3 regions of the Herbaspirillum sp. WGmk3 genome follow, and region 1 is predicted to be linked to each of the others. Evidence: predicted binding sites of a transcription regulator. Region 1 holds the regulator's gene; each other region holds the start of a gene.

The links. The regulator LexA, encoded in region 1, represses DNA repair genes until DNA is damaged. The targets are predictions, from matches to a motif close to ACTGTATNNNNATACAGT.
Region 2: recA (recombinase RecA) is a predicted target of LexA. The motif match lies at 2,654-2,671, and genes of this name have one in related genera.
Region 3: imuA (translesion DNA synthesis-associated protein ImuA) is a predicted target of LexA. The motif match lies at 7,046-7,063, and genes of this name have one in related genera.

Annotation. Positions count from the first base shown of each region.
Region 1 is NZ_JAKYWT010000002.1:864,180-873,959, forward strand. It holds gene MKD49_RS09735 (replicative DNA helicase) at 1-435, opposite strand, end outside; gene rplI (50S ribosomal protein L9) at 640-1,092, opposite strand; gene rpsR (30S ribosomal protein S18) at 1,119-1,403, opposite strand; gene priB (primosomal replication protein N) at 1,459-1,758, opposite strand; gene rpsF (30S ribosomal protein S6) at 1,780-2,145, opposite strand; gene lexA (transcriptional repressor LexA) at 2,473-3,129, shown strand; gene MKD49_RS09765 (tetratricopeptide repeat protein) at 3,332-5,314, shown strand; gene MKD49_RS09770 (flagellin) at 5,637-6,725, shown strand; gene MKD49_RS09775 (flagellar protein FlaG) at 6,804-7,163, shown strand; gene fliD (flagellar filament capping protein FliD) at 7,397-9,466, shown strand; gene fliS (flagellar export chaperone FliS) at 9,495-9,780, shown strand, end outside.
Region 2 is NZ_JAKYWT010000005.1:564,071-573,850, reverse strand. It holds gene sucC (ADP-forming succinate--CoA ligase subunit beta) at 1-309, opposite strand, end outside; gene recX (recombination regulator RecX) at 832-1,296, opposite strand; gene recA (recombinase RecA) at 1,446-2,495, opposite strand; gene MKD49_RS21120 (response regulator) at 2,956-4,584, shown strand; gene MKD49_RS21115 (sensor histidine kinase KdpD) at 4,587-5,192, shown strand; gene MKD49_RS21110 (aliphatic sulfonate ABC transporter substrate-binding protein) at 5,583-6,569, shown strand; gene MKD49_RS21105 (ABC transporter permease) at 6,574-7,470, shown strand; gene MKD49_RS21100 (aliphatic sulfonate ABC transporter substrate-binding protein) at 7,490-8,473, shown strand; gene MKD49_RS21095 (hypothetical protein) at 8,470-8,631, shown strand; gene MKD49_RS21090 (Tim44 domain-containing protein) at 8,891-9,780, opposite strand, start outside.
Region 3 is NZ_JAKYWT010000002.1:657,134-666,913, reverse strand. It holds gene MKD49_RS08895 (LysR substrate-binding domain-containing protein) at 1-137, shown strand, start outside; gene MKD49_RS08890 (diguanylate cyclase) at 381-1,562, shown strand; gene MKD49_RS08885 (error-prone DNA polymerase) at 1,588-4,824, opposite strand; gene MKD49_RS08880 (DNA polymerase Y family protein) at 4,834-6,318, opposite strand; gene imuA (translesion DNA synthesis-associated protein ImuA) at 6,245-6,994, opposite strand; gene MKD49_RS08870 (KGG domain-containing protein) at 7,378-7,731, shown strand; gene MKD49_RS08865 (YoaK family protein) at 7,920-8,675, opposite strand; gene MKD49_RS08860 (hypothetical protein) at 8,964-9,224, shown strand; gene MKD49_RS08855 (CBS domain-containing protein) at 9,593-9,780, opposite strand, start outside.

The DNA of each region.
Region 1 (9,780 bases):
GTCGGCCACGGTGATGAGCTTGCGCAGAATGCCGCGATCACGGACGATCTCGGCATAGCGGCGGATGTTGGCCGCAGAAGGCGTGTTTTGCGCCAGTGCATTCAGATAAACCAGCCCGCCCACCTCTTCGGCCTTGCCGCTGGTGGACATGGCTTCATAGACGGTAATGACGTCGGCCGGCTTGGTACTGTTGATGAGCTTGACGATGTGCTCGAAGATGATGCGGTGATCGTAGCGGTAAAAGTCTTCAGCGCTGACGAAGTCGGCGATACGGTCCCAGGCTGCGTTGTCCAGCAGCAGGCCGCCCAGCACCGATTGCTCGGCCTCGATGGAGTGGGGCGGCACGCGGAGCGCATCGATCTGGGGATCGGATGACTCTCTCTGGCCACGGAAAAATTCTGGATTGCCGCGGGACGATTCTTTCATGGCGCGCATTATAACCTGCTGATGTGAAGCCGTAGGTCCGGCCGAACGTTTTTGCACGGCCAGATGCTTCATGCGAACGAATGCAATATGAAGCCATTGACAAGCCGCGCCATGACGATGACCAGTGGCGGCGTGTCTTGGTACAACTGACAATAAAAAAGCCAGGCGAACCCGGCTTTTCTATTGCAAAACGAATTGCAGCAAACAGGCGTATTACGCTTGCTCGCCCTTGACTGCGATGGTGACATCGACCACCACGTCGGTGTGCAGAGCCACCGACACGGGGTGTTCGCCAACGGTCTTCAGCGGGCCGTTGGGCAGGCGCACTTGCGACTTCTCGACAGCAAAACCCTTCTTGCCCAGGGCTTCAGCGATGTCGAAGTTGGTCACGGAACCGAACAGACGACCGTCAACGCCGGCCTTCTGCGACACTTCCACGGTAGCGCCAGCCAGCTTTTCGCCTTGGGCTTGGGCAGCGGCCAGCTTCTCGGCGGCAGCCTTTTCCAGGTCAGCGCGCTTGGCTTCGAATTCAGCGATGGCTGCATCGGTAGCGCGGCGGGCCTTGCGTTGGGGGATCAGGAAGTTGCGTGCGAAACCGTCCTTGACGCGCACGACATCACCCAGACCGCCGAGATTCACGATTTTTTCCAACAGAATGACTTGCATGTTTTTCTCCTATTTCTCGACGCTGATTAGGCGTTGTGCAGATCGGTGTACGGCAGCAGAGCCAGGTAACGCGCGCGCTTGATGGCGGTGTCAACTTGACGCTGGTAGTGGGCCTTGGTACCGGTCAGGCGTGCCGGCATGATCTTGCCGTTTTCCTGGACGAAGTCCTTCAGGGTGTCCACGTCCTTGTAATCGACCTGTTCAACGCCAGCGGCGGTGAAACGGCAGAATTTCTTGCGCTTGAACAGCGGGTTTTGCTGTTGGCGCTTGTTTTTCAGCTTGCTTTTATCGAACTTTTTACCGAATGCCATGGTTGGCTCCTGTATCTAAAAATTGGGTAAGGTCTGTTTGGCTACCTTGCGCCGCTCAATCCGGCGCGACCGGGCCAAAATCAACGATATGAAACACGACGCTCTTGCTGTTGCGATTCCTGCGGGCCAAAAAGCCGGTGAACCGGAAGACTTCACCCAGTGCCGCCCTGTTGAGCGCACCGGAGATTTCCCCCGCTGCCAGCGCCGCGATCTCGAATTCGACCTGACGCTTCATGCCAGCCTCCGTCTGCTCCGACTGATGCTGCAACCTGGCAGTGACAATCGGGATACCGGCCGGCGTATAACGTAGGACATCACGTTCTGCCAGGCTGGCGATGACTTGAAACTGGTTCACTCTCCGCGATGTTCGCAGCGCTTAAGCTGCCGGAGCTTCGGTACGGCTCTTGGCCGCGTCTTCCTTCTGCACTGCCTTCAGGATGGGGGAAGGACCGGTTTCGGCCTTCTTCATCTTGACGGTCAGGTGGCGCAGGACGGCGTCGTTGAACTTGAAGCCGGTTTCGATTTCAGCCAGCGTTTCGCTGTCGACTTCGATGTTCAGGCAGACGTAGTGAGCCTTGGCCAGCTTCTGGATCTGGTAAGCCAGTTGGCGACGGCCCCAATCTTCGACACGGTGGACCTTGCCGCCGCGGGTGGTGACGATTCCCTTGTAACGCTCGATCATCGCCGGCACTTGCTCGCTTTGGTCCGGGTGGACGATAAATACGATTTCATAATGACGCATGTAGACTCCTTATGGACTTATTGAAGACGCCCACCCCGGCGTCAAGACGGGTGTGGGAAGAGGAAAACCAGAGATCATACTAGGTTTCCGTCCTGACAGCAATGCCGGCGTCACGGCACTGCGGCCGCGGGGCCACAACGCGGACCGTGCACATCGCCGCCAGCGGCTCAAAACCAGATTCTTCAGTTGCAGCGCGCTCTATATAAATGAGAAAGCTTGCCTTTTCCGCCCCGGAATATGCATGTTGCCGTTGACACAAGGATTGCACCTGTATAAAAATACAGACTGTTCATCCAGACAGCCTTCCCTCCGAGAAAGGCCACCCTCATGCTCAAACTGACTGCGCGCCAGGAACAGATCCTGAACCTGATCAAGAACGCCATCGAGAACACCGGCTTCCCTCCCACGCGTGCAGAGATCGCTGCCGAGTTGGGCTTCCGTTCCGCCAACGCCGCCGAAGAGCATCTGCAGGCCTTGGCCCGCAAGGGCGCCATCGAGATTTCCCCCGGCACCTCGCGCGGCATCCGCCTGCGCGAATCAGGTACCACAGGCATCAGTACTGCACGCCAGATGGCCCTGCCCCATCCCGCCCTGATGCAGCTGAGCCTGCCGCTGATCGGGCGCGTCGCAGCGGGCTCCCCCATCCTGGCCCAGGAACACGTGGAAAAGACTTACCAGGTCGACCCGGCCATGTTCCCGGCCAAGCCCGACTACCTGCTCAAGGTGCGCGGCATGTCCATGCGCGACGCCGGCATCCTGGACGGCGACCTGCTGGCCGTGCGGCGCGCCGACCAGGCGCGCAATGGCCAGATCGTGGTGGCCCGCCTGGCTGACGAGGTCACGGTCAAGCGCTACCAGAAGAGCGGCAGCGTCATCACCCTCTTCCCCGAGAATCCGGAATTCGAGCCCATCATCGTCAAGCCGGAAGACGACCAGTTTGCACTCGAAGGACTGGCCGTGGGATTGCTGCGCAGCTGGAACTGAATTCGGGGCGGCGCGCAGGCCCGACCGCCGGAAAGACGCTGCCAGCGGCGACTGATCGCTTGTTTATGCATGAACCTCCGCTTAAAACGGAGGTTTTTTGCTTTCTATTTAGCTCTTCACCTGTGACCGGTTACGCATATCATCCTTGCTGGACAGCTATGCCCGGCGCAATGGATGCGCCCAACCAAGAGGACCCTTTTCGATGTCGACGCGCAAGAGCAGCAACAAGCACGGCAAACATATTCCGGCCCCAGCGGCCGCCAAGTCCAACCTGCAGGATCTGCTGGACGTTCGCAAATGTCTGGACCTGCTCGACAATCGCAAGACCGAGGAAGCCAAGGCGATCTGTACAGCCGTATTGGCCCGCGCCCCCAATCTGGTGTTTGCCAACCACGCACGCGGACTGATCGCCATGCAGGAAGGCCAGTTCGCGCAAGCCGAGCAATACCTGCGCAAGGCCATCGAGGCCGATCCGAACAACGCCGAATACCTCAGCAACCTGGCCGGCACGGTGCTGAGCCAGGATCGCATCGACGAGTCCATCGCCATCTACGAGCGCGCCATCGCCATCGACAAGGAAAACCGGGCGGCACGCATCGGCCTGGCCAATGCCCTGCACGAAAAGAACGATCCGGAAGCCTCGATCAAATACTTCGAGGATGCGGCCCGGCGTGAACCCAACGCACCGGGCCCGCTGTCGCACCTGGGCCGCGCCCTGATCGACGCACGGCGCTTTGACGAGGCGGTCGCCACGATTCTGAAGTCGCTCGAATACCAGATCAATTTCGCTCCCTCCCACACCGCCCTGGGCGAAGCCTTTCATGCCATGGAGATGTACAAGGAGGCCGTGGAGTCCCACAAGACCGCCATCCTGCTCGATCCCCAGGACACCTACGCCCACAACAAGATCGCCGATAGTTATCTGAAAATCAACAAGATCGAAGAAGCCCACGAACACCTGCTGCGCGTCATCGAGATCGCCCCCAAGGATCCGAATGGCTACGTCAAGCTCGGTTCAAGCTACTTCAACACGGGCGACCGCTTCGACGATGCCATGCGCATGTTCAAGCAGGCCCTGGCGCTGGACCCCAAGCACGCCCTCACCTACAACAACATCGGCGCGATCCAGCACGATCATGGTGATTATGACGATGCGCTCGGCAATTTCCGCACGGCATTGGCGCTGCGGCCGAATTACCCGACCGCCAAGCACAACCTGGCACTGACCCTGTTGCTGCGCGGACAGTTCGAGGAAGGCTGGGAGTGCCACGAGAGCCGCCTCACCACCAAGGAACGCGCCCACGTCTACCGCCTGATCCACAAGCTGTTCGAGGTCATTCCGAAATGGGATGGCAAGTCCTCGCTGGCGGGCAAGCGCATCCTGCTGATGCACGAGCAAGGCTTTGGCGACAGCATCCAGTTCCTGCGCTATGCCCGCTTGCTCATGGAGCAAGGTGCCAGCGTGGCGCTGCATGTGAAGAATCCTCTGTACCGCCTGTTCCAATCCTTCACACCGGCAGTGACACTGGTGCGCGAAAGCGATCCCCTGCCACCCTGCGACTGCGCCTATGTGCTCATGAGCCTGCCCTATGCCCTGCGCACCCATAGCGTAGAGGATATCCCGCGCTATGCGGAAGGCTATCTGTCTGCCGATGCGTCGCTGGCGGCGCACTGGAAGCAGAAGATTTCCACCTTGACACGATCAGCGGACAATCTGCGCGTCGGCATCGTCTGGGGCGGCAATCCGGAGCATGGCAATGACCGCCATCGTTCGATTCCACTGGACAAATTCAAGCAATTGTTTGAAGTCCCCAAGATGGAATTCTACTCATTGCAAAAAGGCAAGCCTGCCGACGGCCTGAAGGACTTGCCAGCCGATTGGCCCGTCTTTGACCTGGGCAATGAGTGCCAAGACTTCGCCGATACCGCTGCCGCCATCAGCAATCTTGACCTGGTCATCTGCGTGGATACCTCGGTGGCCCACCTGGCCGGAGCACTAGGCCACCCCACCTGGGTACTGCTGCCGCATGTCCCCGACTGGCGCTGGCTCAACGACCGCGATGATTCCCCGTGGTATCCCGGCATGCGCCTGTTCCGCCAGCCGGCAGTCAGTGATTGGGACTCGGTCCTGAAAAAGGTTGGCGAAGAATTAACGCTGCTGCAACATAAGAAAGCCCAAGGCTGAGCTGGCAAGGAGCGCCCAGCCACTGCAGGAAACCGCCCTTCCCGGGCGGTTTTTGCTTTTCGGAACATTTTTCTTGGCCGCAACAGCAATTTTCCTAAAGTTTTTGGAATTGCCGTCGAAAAAGGATTTGCTTGGAGTTTCAAAGCACGCAGTTTTAGTTCGGAAAGCCTTGAAAAAGATTTTTTGCAAAAGCCCTAAACTTTTTCCAAGACTGCCCGATAAAGCAATCAACAGAGGTTGAAACGCCTGGGGCTCATGGGTAGAAGACCAACGTTAGGCACTGAAACTCGGATCATCGGTCTCAAATCTTAGGAGAATTAACATGGCAGCAGTCATTAATACCAATATTCCGTCGCTCAATACGCAACGGAACCTGAATTCCTCGCAGTCGTCGCTCAATACCTCGATCCAACGTCTGTCGTCCGGCCTGCGCGTCAACAGCGCCAAGGACGACGCCGCCGGCCTGGCCATCGCCGACCGCATGAACTCCCAGGTCAAGGGCCTGGCAGTTGCACAACGTAACGCCAACGACGGTATCTCGATGGCGCAAACCGCTGAAGGCGCTCTGTCGACCGTCGGCGACAACCTGCAGCGTATGCGTGAACTGGCTGTGCAAGCAGCCAATGGCACCAACAGCGCACAAGACCGCAAGACCCTGAACGACGAATACACCCAGCTGTCGCAGGAAGTGTTCCGTGTTCTGAACGGCACCAGCTTCAACGGCCAGAACCTGTTCACCGGTGTTGGTCAAGGCGCATCGGCCGGTACCGGCTCGAACGCTTCGAACGTGTCGGCTTCCCTGACCCTGTCGTTCCAGGTCGGCGCCAACGTGCAAGACAACAAGCTGAACGACCAGATCACCATCACCCTGGATGACCTGTCGAACAACTCCACCATCGCTACCGTCATCGGCACCAGCGCCAAGGGCCTGATCGGTCTGGGCGACACCTCCGGCGTGAGCACCGCGCAAGCGACCTACACCTCGGCCAAGGCTGCCTTGGACAACCTGTTCGCTACCGGTTCGTCCCTGTCCTCCTCGGCACTGGCTTCGTCGGCCGTGACCCTGCAAGCTGCCGTTGACAGCGCCAAGCTGTCGCTGGATCAGGCAGTTGCCGCCCCGTCCGCTCAGAGCGACGCTCAGAAGGCCATCCAGAACCTGGACAAGGCCATCAGCCTGATCTCCTCCAAGCGTGCAGAATTCGGTGCAGTGCAGAACCGCTTCAGCGCGGTCATCAGCAACCTGCAAGTGTCGAGCGAAAACATCACCGCGTCGCGCAGCCGTATCATGGATACCGACTACGCGCAGGAAACCGCGAACCTGACCCGTGCGCAGATCCTGCAGCAAGCTGGTACCGCGATGCTGTCGCAGGCCAACTCGGCACCGCAGCAGGTTCTCTCGCTGTTGAAATAAGCCAGATAGCTAGGTAGGATGACGTGCGGGGGATAGACCTTATTCTCCGCACGTTCCTTTAAGGAAGGGAGTAGTACCATGTCGATTGCCCCACTTAATATCACTGCTGCTGGTGACTCCGGTACTGCCTATGCAGCACCGAAGACCGCCGAAAAGCCCGATCCCGTGGTATCGACGGTCGCACCGGCGGCCACCCCGGAAGCACGCCGCGCAACCGAAAGTGAAGTCAACGATGCCGTTGGCAAGTTGAACGACTTTGCAGCCGCCAATGCTGCCGCACTGAATTTCTCGAAAGACCAGGACACCGGCAAGACCATCATCAAGGTTGTCGATACGGCTACCGATACCGTGATTCGCCAGATTCCCAGCGAAGAAGCGATTGCCATCGCCAAATCGATCGACAAGATGCAAGGCCTGCTGATCAAGGAAAAGGCTTGAGTATCCCCTCGAGTCTGGTACGAACTGCAGTGGCTGAACAACCGCATGCGTCAATGCCCGTTCATTGCGCATGACGGAATCGGCTACCCCAGTTCATAACGGATTCAGATAGTTATTCCGCACAGCGTCCCTCTCTGCCCTACCCGACGCCGTACTTGAGAGCCCATCTCCTCTTGACCGCGCTGGACAACCGCACAGCGCTGTGCCTCACGCAAAGTTTCAGGAGTTGAACCGTGGCGACTTCCACCGGCACCATTTCCACATCGGCAGGCCCGCTCGATGTTTCCACACTGGTCAGTCAACTGATCTCGGCCGAAAGCCAGACACAGCTGACGCCGCTGACCACCCAGGCGAGCAGCTACAACACCCTCATTTCCGCCTATGGCAGCCTCAAGAGCGCATTGTCGAGCTATCAGTCGGCCATCAAGTCGCTGACCTCGGCCAGCTTCAGCTCGCAGAAGAGTTCGGTAAGCAACGCCGGCACCGGCACCACGCTGACCACCGACCCGTTCACCGCCGATGTCAACAGCGACGATTCGACCAAGATCCTGGCGCAGAAACTGCAGTCGGCCGGCGTAAGCAGCGGCACGACCTACAACGCCGGCGATTCGATCGCCATCAAGATCGGCACCAATTCGCCCACCTTCATCACCCTGCAAGCCAACTCGACCCTGGCTGGCGTACGTGATGCGATCAATGCCTCCAAGGCAGGCGTCACCGCCTCCATCACCACCGATGGCAGTGGCGACCACCTGGTCCTGGAATCGGCCACCGGCGGCACAGCCAACACCATCAAGGTCACGGCCAACAACAGCCTGTCCGCATTTGCCTATGATCCGTCGAGCTCGACACCGAGCACCATGACGCAGATCCAGGCCCCGCGCGACGCCACCAAAGCCGCATCCGGCACCTATTCGGTGGCCGTGTCGCAACTGGCGCAAACGGCCAAGCTGAGTTCGGCCAGCATCACGCCGGGCACGACCTTTGACAACGGCATTCTGGCCATCAAGACCGGCACCGGGTCCACCACCATCATCAAGCCTGCCACCAACACCCTGGCTGGCGTGCGCGATGCCATCAACAGCAGCGATGCCGGCGTGAACGCCACCATCGTCAGCGACGGCACCAACGACCACCTGGTGATTACTGCCAAGGACAGCGGCGCGGCCAATACCATCAAGATCACCGGCACCGGCAATTATTCCGTCTTCAGCGCCGACCCCAGCGGGACCGTGATCTCGCCCAACGTCAGCACCAGCCAGACTTACAGCTCCGGCACGCTGAGCCTGAAGGTAGGCGACACCACGGTGGCCATCAACCCGACCGCCAATGGCAGCGGCAACATTGACCTGAACCAGGTCATGAGTGCCATCAACAGCGCCAGCGCAGGCGTGACCGCCTCCATCAGCAACGACGGCACCAACAACCACCTGGTACTGACTCCGACCGGCAGCAGTGCGACGGCGGCAGTCTCGCTGACCGGCAGCGGCGATTATTCGGGCCTGACCATGAGCGGCATGGGCCAGTTGCTCAAGGCGCAGGACGCCAAGCTGTCCATCGATGGCGTGGCGGTGACCAGCACCAGCAACAAGGTCGAGAACGCGATCTCCGGCGTGACGCTCAATCTGGCCAAGGTCACCACCTCTTCCGACAACTTCACCCTGAACATCAGCAACGACACCTCCGGCATCACCACCGCCGCCAACAGCTTCGTGACGGCCTACAACACGCTTGCCAAGGCAGTGGCCGGGATGACTGCGCAGACGCCCTCCACCACCCTGGGCCAGGCCAACAACTCGGCTCCGCTGGCCAGCGAGTCGTCGGTGCAGACCATCATGAACCAGCTGCGCAATACCCTGTTCGCCACAGTGGACGGCGGCAATGGAATCAGCAGCCTGTCCGACATCGGCATCAGCTTCCAGAAGGATGGCACCCTGGCGCTGGACTCCACCAAGCTGGCCACGGCGGCTACCAACAATTTCGCCGGCATTGCCAATCTCTTCACTGGCACCGATCCGGATACGACCAACACTACGTCGTCCAAAAATGGTATCGTCACCAAGTTGCAGACCTTGATGACCAGTCTGTTGAGTGACAGCGGCATCATCGCCTCCAAGACGAATGGCCTGCAGGCCAGCCTGAAGATCAATCAGGATCGCCAGACCACGGTGCAGACCCGCCTGTCGAATCTGAAGGATGACTACACCAATCAGTTCAACCGCCTCAACGTCACGCTGGCCAGCATGCAGTCCACGCAAAGCTACCTGACCCAGCAATTGGCCAGCCTGGCCAAGAGCAGTTGAAGCGACACCGCGAACATAGGAGAACGTCATGTTCGGAAGCATGAAGCGCGGGGCCAATGCCTACGCCAACATCGGGGTGGAAACCGGCGTGATCGCCGCCAGCCCGCACAAGCTGATCACCATGCTCTTCGACGGTGCACTGGTGGCCATCGCCTTGGGCAAGAAGTCCATGGGCGAAGGCAATATCAAGGACAAGGGCGAATCCATCACCAAGGCCATCCTGATCATCGACAATGGACTGCGCGCCAGCCTGAACAAGCAAGTCGGCGGCGAACTGGCGCTGAATCTGGATTCGCTGTATGAATACATGAGCC
Region 2 (9,780 bases), on a different contig from region 1:
GTCCGCGCCTTCTTCGATCAGCAGGCGACGCACCTTCTGGCCTTCAGCGCCGGTCTGGTGGGTGATCAGCTGCATGCCCATGATCTGGTTGGCGTACTCCTTGACCTGCTCGATGGACTTGGCCACCTTCACGCCACCGCCCTTGCCGCGGCCGCCTGCATGGATCTGGGCCTTGACGACCCACACCGGGCCGCCGAGCTTCTGGGCAGCCGCTTCGACTTCGTCGACCGACATGCAAGGAATGCCGCGCGGCACGGTTACGCCGAACTGGCGCAGGATTTCTTTACCCTGATACTCATGGATTTTCATGGGAGCTTCCCTTTAGACACTGAATGAATGAAACTTGCCGGATTGAAATTCGGAAGCCGGCATTGAGCCGGCCGACCAGAAAGCAGACTGCAACCCGCAGGCGGGGGTCGCATCCGTTGCCGGATGGAGTCGGGCGCAGGCGTGAGCTGCGCGGGTTGCGAGTGAATTCGTCGAATTGGGCATATGCATGCCGTCTGCTTTAGTTGGTCTGATAGTCGAAACGCACCAGCTTGCGCCGAAGCGTTCGCATTATCCATTCCTGCTCCTGACGTGGGCCTTGCACCGTTGCGCCGTTTTAACAAACCGGCAACACGCGGTATCTCCTCAGGCTTGCGCGCCGCAGCAAAAACTTCCGAATTCTAGCACACGACAAACGGCCTGTTGGCCGGTAGCGCTAACACCGGGCGCAATGCGCAGGAATTACCATCGGGCAGGACAAGGCCGCACGCCGGTGGGAGATTTCGAGGAAAACGCGGGAAAAATGTGCTTGGCCGGGCCGGCCCTGCTGGATGCAGCTTGGGTTCAGGCGGATTCTTCGTCGTCGGCCCAGGCGGTCTGGAAGGCTTCGCGGATGCTGCGATGGGAAAAACCGCGCTGCTGGAGGAAGCGCATCTGTTTGGCGCGGGTCTCGGCATCCTCGGGAGGTGCGGCGTACTTGCGGCGCAGCACCTGCGCGGCACGCTCGCCCTCCCCGGCGGCCAGATCGGCCTTCAGTTCGGCGATGGCTTCACCTTCAATGCCATGGCCGTGAAGTTCGGAGATGATGCGCTGATTGCCGTAGCGCGCCGAGCGGCGATGCACGAGCGATTCGGAAAAACGTTCCTGGGAAAGGAAACGGGACTGCTCCAGCCATTGCAGGAGCTCTTCGATGTCATCGCCCTCTTGCGCGTAAGGGGCAAGCTTACGCGCAAGTTCCTGGCGACTATGCTCACGTGAAGAGAGATATTTGAGCGCCCTTGCTTTCAGGCTGATCGGCGGTCTTGGCATGTTGCGAACTTGCTGTACTGCGGTATTACCTCCCCCTGAGACCGCCAACACAGCACGGCACCAGCGAGATAAACAAGCCACCATCACGACACCCAGGGCTCAGGCAAACCCTGTCGCCGCGATGGCGCTTGAATCCTTTAAGCGCGGATTCAGGAAGCCTTGGCTTCCGCTTCGCCACCGGCCAGTTCCGGCACGCCCAGGGCGACACGGACCTTGTTCTCGATCTCGCGAGCCAGTTCCGGATGTTCCTTCAGGTAGTTACGGGCATTGTCCTTGCCCTGGCCGATGCGCTCGCCGTTGTAGCTGTACCAGGCACCGGACTTCTCGACCACCTTGTGTTCCGAACCCAGGTCCAGGATCTCGCCTTCGCGGGAAGTGCCTTCGCCATACAGGATGTCGAAGTGGGCTTCGCGGAACGGGGGCGCAACCTTGTTCTTGACGACCTTGACCTTGGTTTCGCTGCCGATGACTTCATCACCCGACTTGATCGAACCGGTGCGGCGGATGTCCAGGCGCACGGAAGCGTAGAACTTCAGCGCGTTACCGCCGGTGGTGGTTTCCGGGTTGCCGAACATGACACCGATCTTCATGCGGATCTGGTTGATGAAGATCACGGTGGTGTTGGTGCGGTTGATGCTGCCGGTGAGCTTGCGCAGCGCCTGCGACATCAGGCGGGCTTGCAGGCCCGGCAGGGAATCGCCCATGTCGCCTTCGATTTCAGCCTTGGGGGTCAGCGCGGCCACGGAGTCGACCACGATCAGGTCCACCGCACCGGAGCGCACCAGGGCGTCGCAGATTTCCAGGGCTTGTTCGCCGGTGTCGGGCTGCGAGATCAGCAGGTCGTTCAGGTTTACGCCCAGCTTTTGCGCGTAGGTGACATCCAGCGCGTGCTCGGCGTCGATGAAGGCGCAGGTGCCGCCCAGTTTCTGCATTTCGGCGATCGATTGCAGGGTCAGGGTGGTCTTGCCCGAGGATTCGGGACCGTAGATTTCGATCACGCGGCCGCGCGGCAGGCCGCCGATGCCCAGGGCGATGTCCAGGCCCAGGGAGCCGGTGGACACGGACTGGATTTCCTCAGCGATGACGCCATCTTCCATGCGCATCACCGAGCCCTTGCCAAACTGCTTTTCAATCTGTGCCAACGCGGCGGCCAGCGCCTTGCTCTTTTCAGAGTTGTTCGCAGCTTTTTTGTCGTCCATAAATCTCTCTCGGCAAAATGTCGTGAAGACGGGTGTCAGGGGGAGTCTTGCTGATGTTGCTTGAATGTTGCTTGGATCTTGCTCGCGGTGGCTGGCCATCGCTGGCAGGCCGCGGGTGTTGCCCGGGGGGCAGTGGATGACCGCCCCGATAGAGCGATACTGTATAAAAAAACAGTGCTTAGTGCAAGCGTTTTTGTCGGCCCTAATTCCATCCGTGGGCGAAAACCACAATTATACGAGAGCCCGCCCCGCCAAAAACTTCATAAATCGCAGACGAATGATGCATGGAAGGAAAAAAAACGGCACACTCGCGAGTTGGGGGGAATAATTCGTCAGCAATGGCTTAATTGGCAACAATAGTCGTCATCTTGCACGATATTGCGCTGCGGCAATTATTCAGCCCACGGCATTCCGCAATCCCGAACAGATCGCCTTACAGATCGCTTTACAGACCGTTCTCATGAGTTTAGTGCCCTTCAGCCACATCAGCGCCCTGCGCTGCCTGGTCATCGACGACATGCCGACGATGCGCCAGAACATTCGCATGCACCTCGGGCAGCTCGGCGTGACCAAGGTCGACCAGGCTGCCACGCCCGATGAAGCCATCCGCTTCGTGCAGTCCGGCACCTATGACCTGATCATCTGCGACTACAACCTCAACAAGGAAAGCAACGGGCAGCAGCTGCTGGAGTTCTTCCGCACCCAGAACATGCTCTCGCCGACCTGCATGTTCATCATGGTGACGGCCGAGAGCGGCTACAACCTGGTGGCCAGCGCCGCCGAGTTCCAGCCCGACGCCTACATGTTGAAGCCGCTGACGGCCAGCCGCATCGCCGAACGCGTGGACCGCCTGCTGGAAAAGCAGCACGCCATGCTGCCGGTGACCGAGAAGATGAAGCGCAAGGACATCACCGGCGCCATCATCGAATGCGACAACGTGCTCAAGTCGGCGCCCAAGTGGATCGTCGAGATCATGAAGACCAAGGGCACGCTGCTGATCGAACAGCGCCGCATCGACGAAGCGCGCGAGGTCTACAAGCAGGCCCTGGCCATGCGCGACGACCTGGTGTGGGCCAAGATCGGCCTGGCCCGCTGCAACATCGTGGCCGGCCAGATGGATGATGCGCGCGTGATCGTGCAAGACGTACTGGCGCAGAACAAGCAGTTCATCGCCGCCTACGACCTGATGGCGCAGATCGACGAAGCCCAGGGCAACCAGGAAGGCGCGCTGGAGGCGCTGACCAAGTCTTCCGAGATCATCCCCTCGGCGCGCCGCAGCCGCCTGGTGGGCGACGTGGCCTACCGCAGCGGCCATCTCGACCAGGCGCGCGAGGCTTATGACAAGGTGCTGAAGCACACCAAGGGTTCGCTCACCGCGCAACCGACCGACCTGCTCTCGCTGGCCCAGGTGCACATCGACAGCGGCGACCCGGATGCCGCGCTGCGTTTGCTGGAAAGCGCGCCGCGCCGCTACGAGGAATCCAACCTCTTCGTCTCCGCGCAGGCCGCCGTGCAGGCCCAGGCCTACGTCCAGCTGGGCGACACCATCTCGGCCCAGCAAGCCTTCGAGACGGCCCGCCAGGCGGCCGGCAAGGAAGCCTCGGACACCGCCACCCTGGCGCTGGCCAAGGCCGCCTTCTCGATGGGCAAGGATGAGGAAGGTGCCAAGCTGATCGCCGAGGCGGTCAAGTCCGACCACGAGAACAAGACCCTGCAGATGCTGGCGCGCAAGGTGCTGGCCGATACCGGCCGCGCCAACCTGGCCGAAGAGCTCATCGACGGTGCCGTCAAGCACTGCATGAGCATCATCGCCGAAGCCAATGCCCTCATGCGCAGCGCCAAGCCCGACGAGTCGCTGGCGCGGCTGGAAGAGGCGCTGGCCAGCATGCCGGAGAACACCGGCGTGCTGCTGGCGGCCGCCCAGCTGCATCTGCTGTGGATGAGCCAGCGCGGCTGGAACGAAGAATACGTCAAGCGCGTGCGCCGCTACCTGGCCACCCTGGACCGCCTGATTCCCGGCAACGATAGAGTCGCGAAGATGCACAAATTCCTGCGCGACACCCTGACCAAAGTAGCCCCGAAGAGCTGACCATGGATCCCAAGCTTGCCGCGATCATCATTCACGACATCAAAAACTCACTGGGCGTGCTGGAGGGGGAATTGCGCCGCCTGTCCGACGACGTGCCGCGCGTCCAGCAGGCCCATGTCACCTGCCTGGCCCTGCAGGAAAAACTGATCGCCTTCCTGACCCTCTACAAGGCCGATTCCCAGGGCCTGCGCGCGCAGGTCGAGGCGGTCTCGCCGCTGGACTTCCTCGATGCGCTGGTGCGCGAGCACGGCGTCTCCCGCAGCAGCGACATCACCCTGCGGGTGGACGAAACCGACATGCCGGTGATCGGCTTCTTCGATGAACACCTGGTGGCGCTGGCGCTGGAAGCGGCGCTGCAGAATGCCAGCCGCTTTGCTCGCTCGCAGATCGCGCTGGGCTGCCGCAAGCATCCGGAAGGCGGCGTGATCTTCACGGTGCGCGACGATGGCCCCGGCATCGGCACCCAGGAAAAGAAGCCGTCCACCGGATTGGGCATGGATCTGTGCAATGCCATTGCCACCGCCCACAACAAGGAGACCCGGCATGGCGAAGCGCGCCTGTCCAATCATCCGGATGGTGGTGCGCTGTTCGAACTGTGCCTGCCGTAAATCGATGAGGCGCGTACGGAGACGCATCTTCTCCGTGGCCTCATCGTCCGCCTCGTCCTCCTCTCTCTGCCTGGCCGGTCTGCCACTCCTGCAGCGGACTACATGACTGAAGGGCCGCATCCCGTCTCCTCTACACAACTGCATCTGTACATCTCTGCACCTCTGCACCTCTGCATCTCTGCATGAGGACATGACGGCCATCGGCCGCCATGGAATGCCCCCCGTTCGGGCCTGCGGCCACATGCGCCGCCCGCATATGCAAGCGCGAAAATAGTCGTTCTTCCGCCAGAGCTTCGTCCTTAGAGTGTCGGTTTGTCCCGCCTGTGCGGCCGGCCATGGCCGTGCTGCGCCACCTCGTGCGGGGCGATCCAACCAAGTGAGAACCCATTCATGCAACGCAGAGACTTCCTGCGCCTGGCCCCCGCCGCGCTCGGCGCTACCGTACTGGGCAGCGCGCCCCTGCTGGCGCGTGCCGCACAGCCGCCCAAGACCATCCGCCTGGACTATGCCTACTACTCGCCGCCCAGCCTGGTGCTGCGCAAGTTCGGCTGGCTGGAGGAAGACCTCAAGGCGCAAGGCACGGAAGTCAAATGGGTCCTCAGCGCCGGCAGCAACCGCGCGCTCGAATATCTCAACAGCGACAGCGTGGACTTCGGCAGCACCGCCGGCCTGGCTGCCCTGCTGGCACGGGCCAACGGCAATCCGGTCAAGGCGGTGTACATCTATTCGCGTCCGGAATGGACGGCGCTGGCGGTGGGCAAGGAGTCGACGGTGAAGTCCATCACCGAACTCAAGGGCAAGAAGATCGCCGCCACCAAGGGCACCGATCCGTATCTCTTCCTGCTGCGCGCACTGCATGAGAATGGCCTCAAGAAGAGCGACGTCGAAATCGTCCACCTGCAGCACGCCGATGGCCGCGCCGCACTGGAACAGGGCCGTGTGGCCGCGTGGGCCGGGCTCGATCCCCATCTGGCTGCCAGCGAACTGGAAGCCGGATCACGCCTGATCTACCGCAACGTCAACTTCAACACCTACGGTTTCCTCAACGTCAGCGACACGTTCGCCGCCCGTCATCCGGACCAGGTCAAGCGCGTGCTCGCCGCCTATGAACGTGCGCGCACCTGGATCATCGCCCATCCCGATGAGACCGTGGCCCTGCTGTCGGAAGAGTCCAAGCTGTCGGCCCCGGTGGCGCGCCTGCAACTGAAGCGCAACGATTTTTCCCAACCGCAGATCGGCCGCGAACACATCGAAGCGCTGCGCGCAGCCTCGCCCATCCTGCTGGAAGAAGACCTGGTCAAGAGCGGCACCGACCTGCCGCGCACCATCAATGCCTTGATCGATCCCAGCTATGCGCAGGGCGTGGTGAAGGCCTGAGGCCATGGCTGATCCCATCCCGCTTCCGGCCACGCTGCAGGCCACGCCCCAGCTGGACGGCGCCAAGCCGCCCGTGGCGCGCGCGGCCACCCCGCGCCGCCGGGGCTGGCCGCATGACGATGGCTATCGCCCGGGGCGTTTCACCGGCTGGATCGTTCCTTTGCTGTTCCTGCTGGCGGTAGAAGCCGGTGCGCGGCTGGATTGGATTCCCGCGCGCCTGCTGCCGCCGCCCAGCGAGCTGGCACACACCCTGTGGTCACTGGCGCAGCGCGGTGAATTGCTGCCGCATATCGCTGCCAGTCTCGCCCGTGTGGCTTCCGGCTTCGTGATCGGCAGCGTGCTGGCGGTGGCCCTGGGGCTACTGGTCGGCATCAGCCGCCGCGCCGAAGCCCTGCTGGAACCCAGTTTCCAGGCGCTGCGCGCCATCCCGAGCCTGGCCTGGATTCCGCTCCTGCTGCTGTGGCTGGGCATCGACGAAACGCCCAAGGTAGTGTTGATTGCCATCGGTGCGTTTTTCCCGGTGTACCTGAATCTGGTGGCCGGCATTCGCGACATCGACCACAAGCTGATCGAAGTCGGCACCAGCTCCGGCCTCAGCACCGGCGAACTGATCCGCCACATCCTGCTGCCAGCCTCCCTGCCCTACCTGTTTGCCGGCCTGCGCGGGGGACTGAGCCTGGCGTGGATGTTCCTGGTGGCGGCCGAACTGATCGCTGCCACCAAGGGCGTGGGCTACCTGCTCTCGGATGGGCGCGAAAGCAGCCGGCCGGACCTGGTGCTGTCCGCGATCCTGATCCTGGCCCTGCTGGGCAAAGTCAGCGACAGCCTGTTGCGCGCCGTCGAACAGAAAAGCCTGGGCTGGCGCGACGCACGCCGGCAATCCAGCCAGCAGAAATCCTGACCTACTTTTGAGCTTATCCATGTCCCTTCACGACCACGCATCCAACCGCCGCCGCTTCCTCAAGACCGGCGCGGCACTGGGTCTGGGCGCCCTGGCGCCGGCCAGCGTGCTGGCCCAGAGCAACCAGGCCATCCGCATCGGCTATCAGAAATCCTCGACGCTGCTGACCATCCTGAAAGCCAACGGCACCCTGGAAAAGCTGCTGGCACCGAGCGGGGCCAAGATCAGCTGGCATGAATTCGCCAGCGGCCTGCCGCTGCTGGAGGCGCTCAATGTAGGCGGCGTCGACCTGAGTGCCGACGTGGCCGATACCGTACCCGTGTTCGCCCAGGCCGCCGGCGCCAAACTGGCTTACATCGCGCAGGAATCGCCCTCGCCCGCCGCACAGGCCATCGTGGTGCGGGCCGATTCGCCACTGCGCACGGCCAGCGATCTCAAGGGCAAGAAGATCGCCGTGACCAAGGCGGCCGGCGTGCATTACCTGCTGATCGCCACGCTGGAAAAAGCCGGATTGAAATTCAGCGATGTGCAGCCCGCCTACCTGTCGCCGGCGGATGGCCGCGCCGCCTTCGAACGCGGCAGCGTCGACGCCTGGGTCACCTGGGACCCATTCCTGGCGGGCGTGCAGCGGCAGTCGCAGGTGCGCATCCTCTCCGACGGACGCGGCGTAGCCGATTACCAGCGCTACTACCTGGCCTCGGCCAGCTTCGCGCAGGCGCGGCCCGAGGTCTTGCGGGTGGTGTTCGATGAACTGAAGAAGACCGGCCTCTGGGTCAAGCAACAGCCGCGCGAGGCAGCCGCGTTCCTGGCCCCGCTCTGGGGACTGGATGCGGATACCATCGAACTGGCCAACAGCCGCCGCAGCTACGAGGTACGTGCGGTCAAGCGCGAGGCGTTGGGCGAGCAGCAACGCATCGCCGATACCTTCTTCGCCGCCGGCCTGTTGCCCAAGAAGGTCGACACGGCCGACGTCGCCATCTGGGCCGCCGACAAGGTGGCATGAGCATGGACGGACTGGACCAGATCACGCTGGTATTGCTGGTCATCCTGGTGGTGGTGGCGCTGCTGTTTCCCTTGTCGGACGGACGTCTTCCCCGACGCGACCGGGATCGGGAGCGCCCCGGCACTGCGCCGGACGAGCAATCTCACAAGCGCCGCTGATGCGGTGCTTTTTTTATGGGACGCTGCGATACGAAGGAAAAGGCCGGAACAGGAAAGATGATGCCCGCCACTTGGGCGGCTCCGGACCGAAATGAAGAAAACTTCAGGCGTGGAATGCAGAACAAAGCGAACAAAAAAAACCGCCGGCAAAAGCCGGCGGTAAAACGGACTGGCGACGCTCATCCACTAACCGCCGCCTTCCGCGCCAAACTGAACCTTGCTACATGAACGTTCTTGCCAATTTGTCCGGGCCGGTGACTCAGCCCTGGACCGGATCGAGCTGCTGGATACCTGCCAGCACCCAGCCGCCCTGGCCGGCAGCCGGCTTGGACAGGTTCCAGATCTCGGCAAACTGGGCCGGCGAGGCGGTCGGATCTTCCTTGATGAAGCCGAAGAACTTCACGCTGGCCAGGTAATCATTGCCCACGGTTTCCACGCCCAGCACTTCCGCATCCAGCGAGACCACGTCGGTCTGGTTGGCAGCAGCACCGCGTTCCTGGATCTGCAGGCGCAGCTCGGCAAACATCTCGGGCGTCGTGAATTCGCGGATGTCGTTGATGTCAGCCTTGTCCCATGCCGCTTGCAGGCGGATGAAGTAGGTCTTGGCATTGCGCACGAAGCCCACGGTGTCGAAACCGGCCGGGATACCGTAGGCAGGCGCTGCCTCGGCATTGCCGAAACCACCACCGAAACCGCTCTGGGTGGTCGAGGCGGCGGACTGGTCGGTCTTGAGCATGGAACCGATCTGCGGCGTGGACGATGCGTTGTCAGCCGCTTGCGGTGCAGCGCTGGCCCAGGCCGGAGCCGGTTGCGCGGACTGTGCCGATTCCGACTTGCGGCGGAACAGGCGGATCACGAACATGATCGCCAGGGCAATCAGGGCCACGGTCAGGATGGTGCTGATCATGCTGGCCAGTGCGCCACCCAGGCCGAAGTGCGACAGCAGCGCGCCCAGGCCCAGGCCCAGCAAGGCGCCACCCAGCAGGCCCTTCCACATGCTCGGCTTGGCGGCGGCTGCAGCCGGAGCGGCAGCAGGCGCGGCCGGCTTGGCAGCGGCGGCCTGGTTCTGCTGCATCGGGGCAGGGCTCTGCGCCTGACGGCTGGCGCTGGAAGACTGTTTGCCGATCGAACCGCCACCGCCAAGACGCT
Region 3 (9,780 bases), 210 kb from region 1:
CCCTGGTGCTGTGCGCCTCGCGCAATATCCCGCTGACCACCGCGGCGGCTGCGGTGGAACGGCTGGTGCTGGATGTGACCGACGCGCTGTGCCGTTCCGGCCAGTGGGGGCATACCCGGCTATTGGAACGTACATGAACCACGCTAATAAAGTGAATAAAATTGAACAAGCGCCGTCTTTTTGAGCTTAAAAGTTCAGATTTTTTGATGAATTGCTGAAAATCACTGCTGAGCTGGCGCCTTCGGTTACACTGGCGACGACCCTGGCCGTCCTCGAGCCCCAAGCCAACTGAGGATGCCGCCGATGCGCTGAGGGGCGCATCCTCCGCATCGCTTGCCGCGATGCCTTCTATACCTGCCCGCAAGGGCAAGCGAATCCGCATGAATCCTTTCACCGCCAGCATTGCGCTGGCCATCGTACAGTTTTGCAGTGGCGTGATCATGACCGGCCTGTTCATCAGCACGCCGTCAGAGCGCTTCACGCGGCTGTGGGCGCTCTCGGGCGTGTTCTCGGCACTGGGGATCTGCGTCACCGTTGCAGTGTATGCCGGGCTGGCTGGCAGCCTGCGGCCGCTCGGCTTGTTGCTGGGCAATACGCTGGTGTTTTCTTCCGGCATCGTTGCCTGGTGCGGACTGCGCAGCTTTTACCAGCGCCAGTCGGGCGACTGGCCTTGGATGCTGCTGATCGCCTATACCGTCAGCTTTACCGCGCTGCTGATCGGCGGCGCCGATTTCACCCATCGTGCCTACCTCGCCGTGGGCGGCATGCAGGTGGTGTTCTGCCTGGTGCTGCTTGAATTCTTCAAGGGCTTGTCCGGGCCGCTGGCCGCGCGCTATCCACGCTGGACCTTTGGCCGCTGGATCGGCATCGTGGCCTTGTTGATCCTCAGCGCCACCCATGTGAACCGGCTGCTGCTGTCGCTGTCGCATCCGGAACTGTTCATGCCCCCCGAGATGAGCAGTCTGGGTGTAGGCCTGATCTATCTGATTCCCATCAGTGGCACCTTGCTGCTGTCGGTGTCGCTGATGATGATCTACTTCGAACGGCTGCTGGCCGACAAGCAGCGGCTGGCGACCGAAGATGAACTGACCGGCACCCTCAACCGCCGCGAGCTGGTGCGCTGTGGCGAAGAGGCGCTGGCCCGGGCCGTGCAGGGCAGGCGGGTCCTGACGCTGGCCTTCATCGATGTGGATCACTTCAAAGACATCAACGACACCCACGGCCACCTGGTCGGAGATCGGGTGTTGGCTGACATCGGCGCCTTGCTGCGCGAGCACTGTTGCCAGGGCGGCATGGTCGGCCGCTACGGTGGCGAGGAATTCTGCGCGGTCTTCCCGGACTGGTCGGAGGTCCAGGCACGCCAGATAGCCCAGCATCTGCTGGAGACTGTGCGCAACCACGATTTCGGGCATGGACAAAGGGTCACCATCAGCGTCGGGCTGGCGGTATTGCAGCCGGGCCAGTCCATGAGCTGGGATGCACTGGTCCACGAAGCTGACCTGGCGCTGTATCGTGCCAAGACCGAAGGGCGGAATGCTTTCCGGATGGCGCTGGCAGCTTGATCCGGCTGTGGCGTTGAGGATCGCTTCAGAAGAAATCCCGGCTGCGCGGCTGCAGCTCGCCCAGCAGATGGGTCCAGTCTTCCAGCCGCCCCGCCACCAGGTGGCGCACTTCTCCATGGCACTGCCAGCTGCCATACACCCCCAGCAAGCGCGCATTCAAGACCTCGCTGCGCTGCCGCTCCAGTACCGAAGGCCAGACGATCACATTGGCTGAACCAGTCTCATCCTCCAGCGTCATGAAGATCACCCCCTTGGCCGTGCCCGGCCGCTGGCGCACCGTGACGATGCCGCAGCAGCAGGCGAACTGGCGGTTCTGCAGTGTGTTCAGGTCGGCCACGCTCATGAAGCGCCGCCGCTGCAAGGTCGGGCGCAAGAGCGCCAGCGGATGGCGGCGCAGCGTCAAATTCATGGCGCGGTAGTCGTCGACGATCTGGTCGCCTTCGCCGGGTGCCTCCAGCTGGACCGCGTCATCCCCGCGCGCTGCCGTGCGCAGCAGGTCACGGTCGGGCACTGCGCCTACCGCATGCCAGAGCGCGGCGCGCCGGTGTCCGGCCAGCTCGCGCAAGGCATCGCCCGCTGCCAGCGCTTGCAGGGCGTGGCGGTCCAGCCCGGCGCGCCGGGCCAGGTCATCGACATCGGCAAAGGGACGTTCGGCCCCGGCCTGCTCGATACGCTGCGCCGCCTGTTCGGGCATGCCGCGCAGCAGGCTCATGCCCAGCCGCACGGCCGGACGCGCCTGGCCGGTCGGGTCCAGCTCCAGAATGGATTCCCAGCGGCTGCGCAAGACGTTCACCGGCAGGACCTTGACCCCATGCCGGCGCGCATCCTGGATCAATTGGGAGGGCGAATAAAACCCCATGGGCTGGCTGTTGAGCAGGCCGCACAGGAAGGCTTCCGGCTCGTGGCACTTGAGCCAGCTGCTGAAATAGGTCAGCAGGGCAAAGCTGGCGGCATGGCTTTCGGGGAAACCGTATTCGCCGAAACCCTCGATCTGGTTGAAGATGCTCTCGGCGAATTCACGTGAATAGCCATTGTCGGTCATGCCCAGCACCAGCCGTTCATGGTGCGGGCCCATGCCGCCCTTGCGCTTCCAGGCGGCCATGGAGCGGCGCAGATCATCGGCTTCACTGGGGGAATATCCGGCAGCCTCGATGGCCACGTCCATCACTTGCTCCTGGAAGATCGGGATGCCCAGGGTGCGCTCCAGCACTTTCCTGATCTTGCCGCTCTTGCTGGTGTTGTCCGGATAGTCGAAGCTGCCGCCGCTGCGCACCAATTCCCGCCGCCGCAGGTAGGGATGGACCATGCCGCCCTGGATCGGCCCCGGCCGCACGATGGCGACCTGCACCACCAGGTCGTACTGGGTGCGTGGCTGCATGCGCGGCAGCATGCTCATCTGGGCGCGGCTCTCGATCTGGAACACGCCGATGGTATCGGCCTTGCAGATCATGTCGAACGTGGCTGGATCTTCACGCGGAATGTCGTACATCTGCATGACCTGCGGCAGGCCGCGCCGCAGGCTCGCCAGTTCCAGCGAGCGGCGCAGGGCGGTCAGCATGCCCAGCGCAAGGACGTCGACCTTGAGCAGCTTCAGTGACTCCAGGTCATCCTTGTCCCATTCGATGACGGAACGCTCTTCCATGGCTGCATTCTGGATCGGCACCAGCCGCGACAACTGCCCGCGCGCGATCACGAAGCCCCCGGTGTGCTGCGACAGATGGCGCGGGAAGCGCAGCAGCTTGCCGGTGATGCTGGCCCATAGGCCGATCTGCGGCAGTTCCGGGTCCAGCCCGGCTTCGGCAAAGCGGGCCAGCAATTCTTCCCGGCTGTCGAACCAGTGCTGCGACTTGGCCACCGTATCGACGATGGCCGCATCCACGCCCAGTGCTTTGCCGACCTCGCGCAGAGCGCCACGCGGCCGGTAGCTGTGCACGGCGGCCGCCAGCGCAGCGCGGCGGCGGCCGTACTTGCGGTAGATGTGCTGGATCACTTCTTCGCGGCGCTGGTGCTCGAAGTCCACGTCGATGTCGGGCGGTTCCTCGCGCTTTTCGCTGATGAAGCGGGCAAACAGCAGCCGGGTGGAGGTGGGATCGACCTCGGTCACCCCCAGGCAGTAGCACACCGCCGAGTTGGCCGCCGAGCCGCGTCCCTGGCACAGGATGCCGCGCGAGCGGGCGAACTTGACCAGGTCGTAGACCGTCAGGAAATAAGCTTCATATTCCTTTTGGGCGATCAGGGACAATTCCATCTCGATCTGTGCGCGCACCTCGCCCGGCATCCCTTGCGGATAGCGTTTAAAGGCCCCGGCCAGGGTTTCCTGCCGCAGGTAGTCGGCCGGGCTCATGCCCAGCGGCACCAGTTCGTCAGGATATTCATATCGCAATTCAGCCAGGCTGAACTGGCAACCGGCCGCCACCGCCAGGGTCTGGGCCAAGGTCGCCGGGCTGTGCACCAGCGACAGCCGCATGCGTGGCCGCAGGTGCTGTTCGGCATTGGGTGCCAGGGCCAGGCCGCATTCCTGCACCGGCTTGCCGACGCGGATGGCCGTGACCACATCCTGCAGGTATTTGCGCGAACGCTGGTGCATCTGCACATCGCCCACCGCCGCCAGCGGCAAGCCATGCAGCCGTGCTGCGGCATCGATGGCAGCGCGATGCAGGTCGTCCAGCGGACGGTACAGGCGCGTCATGCCGACCCATGAGCGGCCGGGGGCCAGCGGGGCGAACCAGCGCAATTGCGCATCCAGCGTTTCTTCATCGGCCGGGTAGTCCGGCACCAGGATCAACTGGCAATCGGGCAGGGTGCGCAGGTGCGACAGGGCGGGCGGCGGCTGGCTCAGGTCTTCCGGCGACAGCAGGTAGCTGCCTTTTTCGGCGCGGGTGCGCGCCAGCGTGATGAGTTCGCAGAGGTTGCCATAGCCTTCGCGGTTCCTGGCCAGCCCCACCAGGGTCATCCTCGCCAGGGGGTGGGCCGGATCATCCTTCAAAGCCGTGAAACGGAAGCAACTGCCGATGAGCAGCTTGAAATCCTTGGCCTTGCCGCGATTGACCTGTTCCATCCAGGCGGCATGGGCGCGCACCACGCCGGCCATGGTGCATTCATCGGTGATGGCCAGGGCCCGATAGCCCAGTTCGATGGCACGATCCACCAGTTCCTGCGCATGCGAGGCCCCATGCAGGAAACTGAAGTTGGTGCGGCAATATAGTTCGGCATAGTCGGGCAGGCCGGTCTGGGGGACGCCCAAGGGCAGGGAAGCTTGCATGCCGTGCTCCTAGCCGAACAGGCCGTGCAGGAACCACTGCGGCTCCTCGTCGGACCACTCGCCGCCGCGCCACTGGCGGAAGATCCAGTAATAGGCATGGCTGGCATCGCGCGCCGTGAAGTAGTCGCGCGTCAATGGCCGGCCTTCCCACCAGCCGGCTTCGATGCGTTCGGGCGGCGAAGTGAATTCCAGCGCACTGCGATAGAAGGGCTTGTGCTGCTGCATCCGCAAGGGCAAGGGTTCGGCCAGCAGCCACAACGGACGCGGCGGCAATCGTGCCGCATCGGTGTTCAGGGCAGCCGGCAGGCTGGCGGGGCTCTGCATCACGCTGCACCAGCGGTTGGCGATCTCGGGCCGGTGATCGGCGCGCGGGGCGGCCTGCTGCACCTTGTCCGCGCCCAGACGCGCCACCAGCAGTTCCAGCAGGCGCTGGTGATCCTCGGCACTGCCGCCGGGTTCGGGAAAGAGCATCTCGCTGGCCGCCTGCTGGCTTTCCAGTTCATCGGCGGCCAGCCCCAGGGCGATGGCCGGGGCGGGCAGGGAGGAACGGGCCAGCTTTTCCTTGACCAGGGTGTGCAGGTGGTCTTCCTGCCAGGCCGGGACCGACAGCGCTACCTGCAGCTCGGTGGGCGCCACTGCCTGCCGTCCGCGTTCATGTTCCAGCCACAGGCGCAGCTTCTTGATGGCCAACTGACGTGCGGTCAGCCAGCCGGCCAGCTGGGCCAGCAAGCCTTGAGCATAGGCGGCCAGGATGTCGGTGTGCTCGATGCGGTCCGGCAGCTCCACCCGGGCCTGGAAGGTTGGCGGTGCCACGATCCAGTCATGCACTTCGGGCGTGGCACCATAGGCGCGGTCCAGCATGCCCAGCAATTCCTTGCCGCAGCGGCGCTGCAAGCCGGCGCGGGGCAGGCGCTGCACCTGGCCCAGCTGCCGGCAGCCCAGCCCGTGCAGCCATTCCAGATGGGCACGGGCGGCGGTGAGCAGAACCACCGGGAGACGGTCCAGTCGGCGCTGCAGGGAATGGTGGCTCAGGGTGCGCACGTAGCCATAGCGTGCCAGCAGCCAGGCCCCGGTGGCCGTGACGGCGCAGGACAGGGTGGCCGACAGTCCCATCCGGGCAATGGTCACCCGGATCTTGCGGCACAGGGCCCGGATGCCGCCGAACAGGCGCAGGCTGGCGCCCACTTCCAGCAGGATGCAGTCCTCTTCGGCCAGCGTGACCTGGGGCGTGTATTGCAGCAGGGCCAGGGCGGCTTGCTGCAAGGTGGTTTGCTCCCGCAGGATATCCCGCTCGTTCAGATGCGCTTGCGGTGCCAGCAACTGCACGCCGCCGCGCCGCATGCCTTCGTGCACGCCCAGCGCGCGCGCCGGTGCCGTCAGGGCGGATACGCGATCGCGCTCGAAGACCACGGCCGCTGCCTCATCCAGCCAGTTCGGACGGAAGACTTCCAGCGGCAGCAGTGGCAGGTGTACGGCGATCCACAGGGGTGACATGGCGTTGCAAATTCGGTGAAGGCAGCAAAGGGAGAAACAGGCTTTGTTCGCGCAGCGGTCCGCGGCGCTTGAGAAAACCGATCTCCAGCCCGTCGCGCGCTGACTTGAGCGTCAGCCGCAGGGGCGCGGGGGAAGGCTCGCGCGCGCAGGACAGCGGCCTCAGCATGAAGAACAGCGTCTGCCCGGCCTGCGCTGCCACGTGCAGTCGCCGCAGCAGGTCATGATCGCCCTTGCGCAAGCGCGGCTGCCACATCAGCAGGGCCTGGCAGCTGTCGGCCCGCAAGACCTGCTCGGCGGCCCAGCAGGCGTCGGCCGCATGATCGGCCTGCAGCTGCAGCAGCCGTGATGCTTCCACCCCCATATGCGCCCAGCCGGGGGCATTGACCTGGTGTGGGGCCTGCAGCAGGGCGATCCGGCCAGCCTGCGGCGGGCGCCGGGCAGTGGCGGGCGCACGCGCCAGTACCGGGCGCAACAGGCGCAGCTCGCCCACGCCCTCCTGCGGCAGCAGCAGCTCGATGAGCACCCCGGGCGGCCAGCCGCGTTCGGGCAGCTCGGCATCCAGCGCCTCGAATCCGCTGGAGACACCGCGCGCACCACCGCGCGCCAGCTGGGAGGCCAGCCAGAGCGAGGGGTGGATGATTTCCGGACGAGGGACCGGAGAGCTGGATGTCAACATGGCAAGAAAACGAGGATGCGAAACAGCAGGAAAGTGCGGGTAAAAGCAAAGACTGTATAAATATACAGTAATTGTTTTGAGGTGTGAAAAAAACTGCCTTTGGGCTTTCAATCACGTGAAATTTCCCGGGGGCAATGCCGAAGATCGCTGATCCATCAGCAATTGATACCTAAAATGCAAGCTCATCTTCAGTTTTTCCTACATGTCTGACAGCCATTGCTGACCTTGGCAGAAGAGCTCTTCCGATAGTGAGGATCGGTGAGGCTTTCTACACTGCAGATGTGGACAAAAGTTGGGTTGTCATTTGCATGCTCGCGCAGAGCAAGAGGGCGGCGAATGACAAATGTCTGCTCCATTCGATCATCCAAGACAAGGAGTCACACATGGCAAATTCACAAAATCCGGGGAACAGCAATCGCGGCTTCGCCGCCATGGATAGGGAGAAACAGCGCCAGATCGCCAGCATGGGAGGCAAGGCCGCCCACGCCAAGGGTGCCGCCCATGAGTTCACCTCCGCCGAAGCCCGGGAAGCCGGACGCAAGGGTGGCCTCAACAGCCATGGCCGCAAGAACGCAGCAGCTGCAGCGGCAGCAGCGCAAAACGGTGGTGGCGGCAACGGTGCCGCGACCTCGGCCCAGCCGCAGATGAGCCAGAGCACCCCGCAGGAGGGCAACGGCGCCCCCCGGCAACCGCAGCAGTCGGATAGCACCGATAGCACCCCGCAGCAGCAGGGCTGAACGGAAAGAACTTGGCCGCCTCAGGCAGCGGCGGGCGCAGCACGGTCACAACAGCAGAACACGGCCCTCCGAGGCCGCACCGTCGGCGCGAGAGACCGATAACAAGAAAACGAAAGGCGCGTTCAGCGCCTTTTTTGTTGCCTGTTGCCTGTACGCTGTACGGGCAAGGGTGGATCAAGCCGTTCCTCTCAGGGGCGCGCCAGATCATCCATCATTGGCACCAGCGCCAGCAGGAACAGCGCGGCCGCCAGCGGCATGGTCGCCAGGAAACCCAGCGCCTTGAAACCGAAGGCCCCCGCCACGCCCCCCAGGAAGAACATCAGCAGCAAGGACGACAGCAGCATGAACTTGCGCCGCGCACCCGGCACGGGATCTTCCGTCACCGCCTCATGGGGCTGGCGGGGGGCCAGGGTCCAGTAGCACATCTTGCCGATCTCGATACCGATGTCGGTGACCAGGCCCGTGACGTGGGTGGTACGGATCTCCGATCGCGAAATCTTGCTGATCATGGCATTTTGCAGACCCATCACGAAGCACAGCAAGGCCGCGGTCACCGGCACGAACAGCAGACGGTGATTTTCCAGATTGCTGCCGAGAATGCCAAAACACAGCAACAGCATGGCTTCCAGCATCAGCGGCATGGCGTATTCGCTGTGCAGGCCGCGCCGCCGCGCCCAATTGATCATCACCGCTGAACAGGCCGCTCCCAGCAGGAACGACAGCAAGGCACTGGCGCCGGCCACCAGCAGCAGGGTTTCCCCCAGCACCAGGTTGTCGGCCAGCGAGGAGACGATGCCCGACATGTGCGAGGTGTATTGGCCCACGGCCAGGAAACCGCCCGCATTGACGGCGCCGGCGATGAAGGCCAGCGAACGCCCCAGATGGCGGTTGGAGAGATCGGTGCGCGCCGGACTGGTCAGACGGCGCAGGTAATTGATGGGCATGACGGTTCCAGACAGAGAGGCAAGCACCCCAGGCGACAGCATCCCCAAGCCACCCCTGCGCAACGTCTGCCTCTCCTGTCCCCCCGGAGAGACTCATCTTCGCCGCTTCCTACGCAGAGAGCCGGTGGCTTCTTGCTGCCTTTGCCTTCAGTGTTTCTTATGCTGACAAGAATACTTCTTCCTGGCCCGGCGCGGGGAAAGAGGCTGCATTGCCTGACCTGCGTCAGTGGCGCGGGCGGCACAGGTTTCTTCCTGCCGGGTCTTTCACCTTGAACAGAGGAGCACACCATGAGCATTCCCATCGACATTCCCGGCGGTCACCATCTGGGCGAACTGAGCGGCCCCGTGGCCGATGCGCAAGGAGCACCGGTCATGCAGCCAGGCGTGCAGCAATCCGAGGAAGGCGGCTTTCGCGGCATCGTACTCATCGGCGCTTCTCCGCAAGCGCCGCAGGAGCCGGTCTCTACCCATGTCTGCCCGATGTTGCGCACGACCAGCGAACTGGCCTATGCCGATGCTCTGGCGTTTATCGCCGGACAGGGCAACTGAATCATTCGAACCATGCGAACCATTCTTCAGGTGAAGAAACCAATGCGGATAAAAATGAAGATAAAAAAAAGGCCGCCTAGGGAGGCGGCCTGAGGGGGAGGGATATAAGACGCCGGGGATCGGGGGAATCGCCGGAGAATTTCTGCTTATGAAAACGACTCGTGGGGATAAACCGATGGGGGATGGACTGTATTCATGACACGACGGAGGGGGACGTTCGTATCGGAATGTGGGGTCCTCGGTTTCGAGTTCGTTGAGATGCATAGTAGCGATGCAGCGCAAAAAAGAAGATCGGACAGTGTCCAATAAACGCGTAGGAAAACACCTACATCGCACGCCTTCGAACGCGCCGCAAATCCGCGCCAGCCCTACTTGTGGCCGATATTGACCTCGTGCATGTCACTGTTGCGCACTTCCGGCAATTCGAAGTCGCCAGAAGGCGACACTTCCTGTGCCGGACGCACCGGTGCAGCGGGCAAGGAAATCTCCGCCAGTGCGTTGCCCACGCCGCGATTCTGGGTCTTGGCGGCGACGTCGCCCAGGCTCACCATGCCGA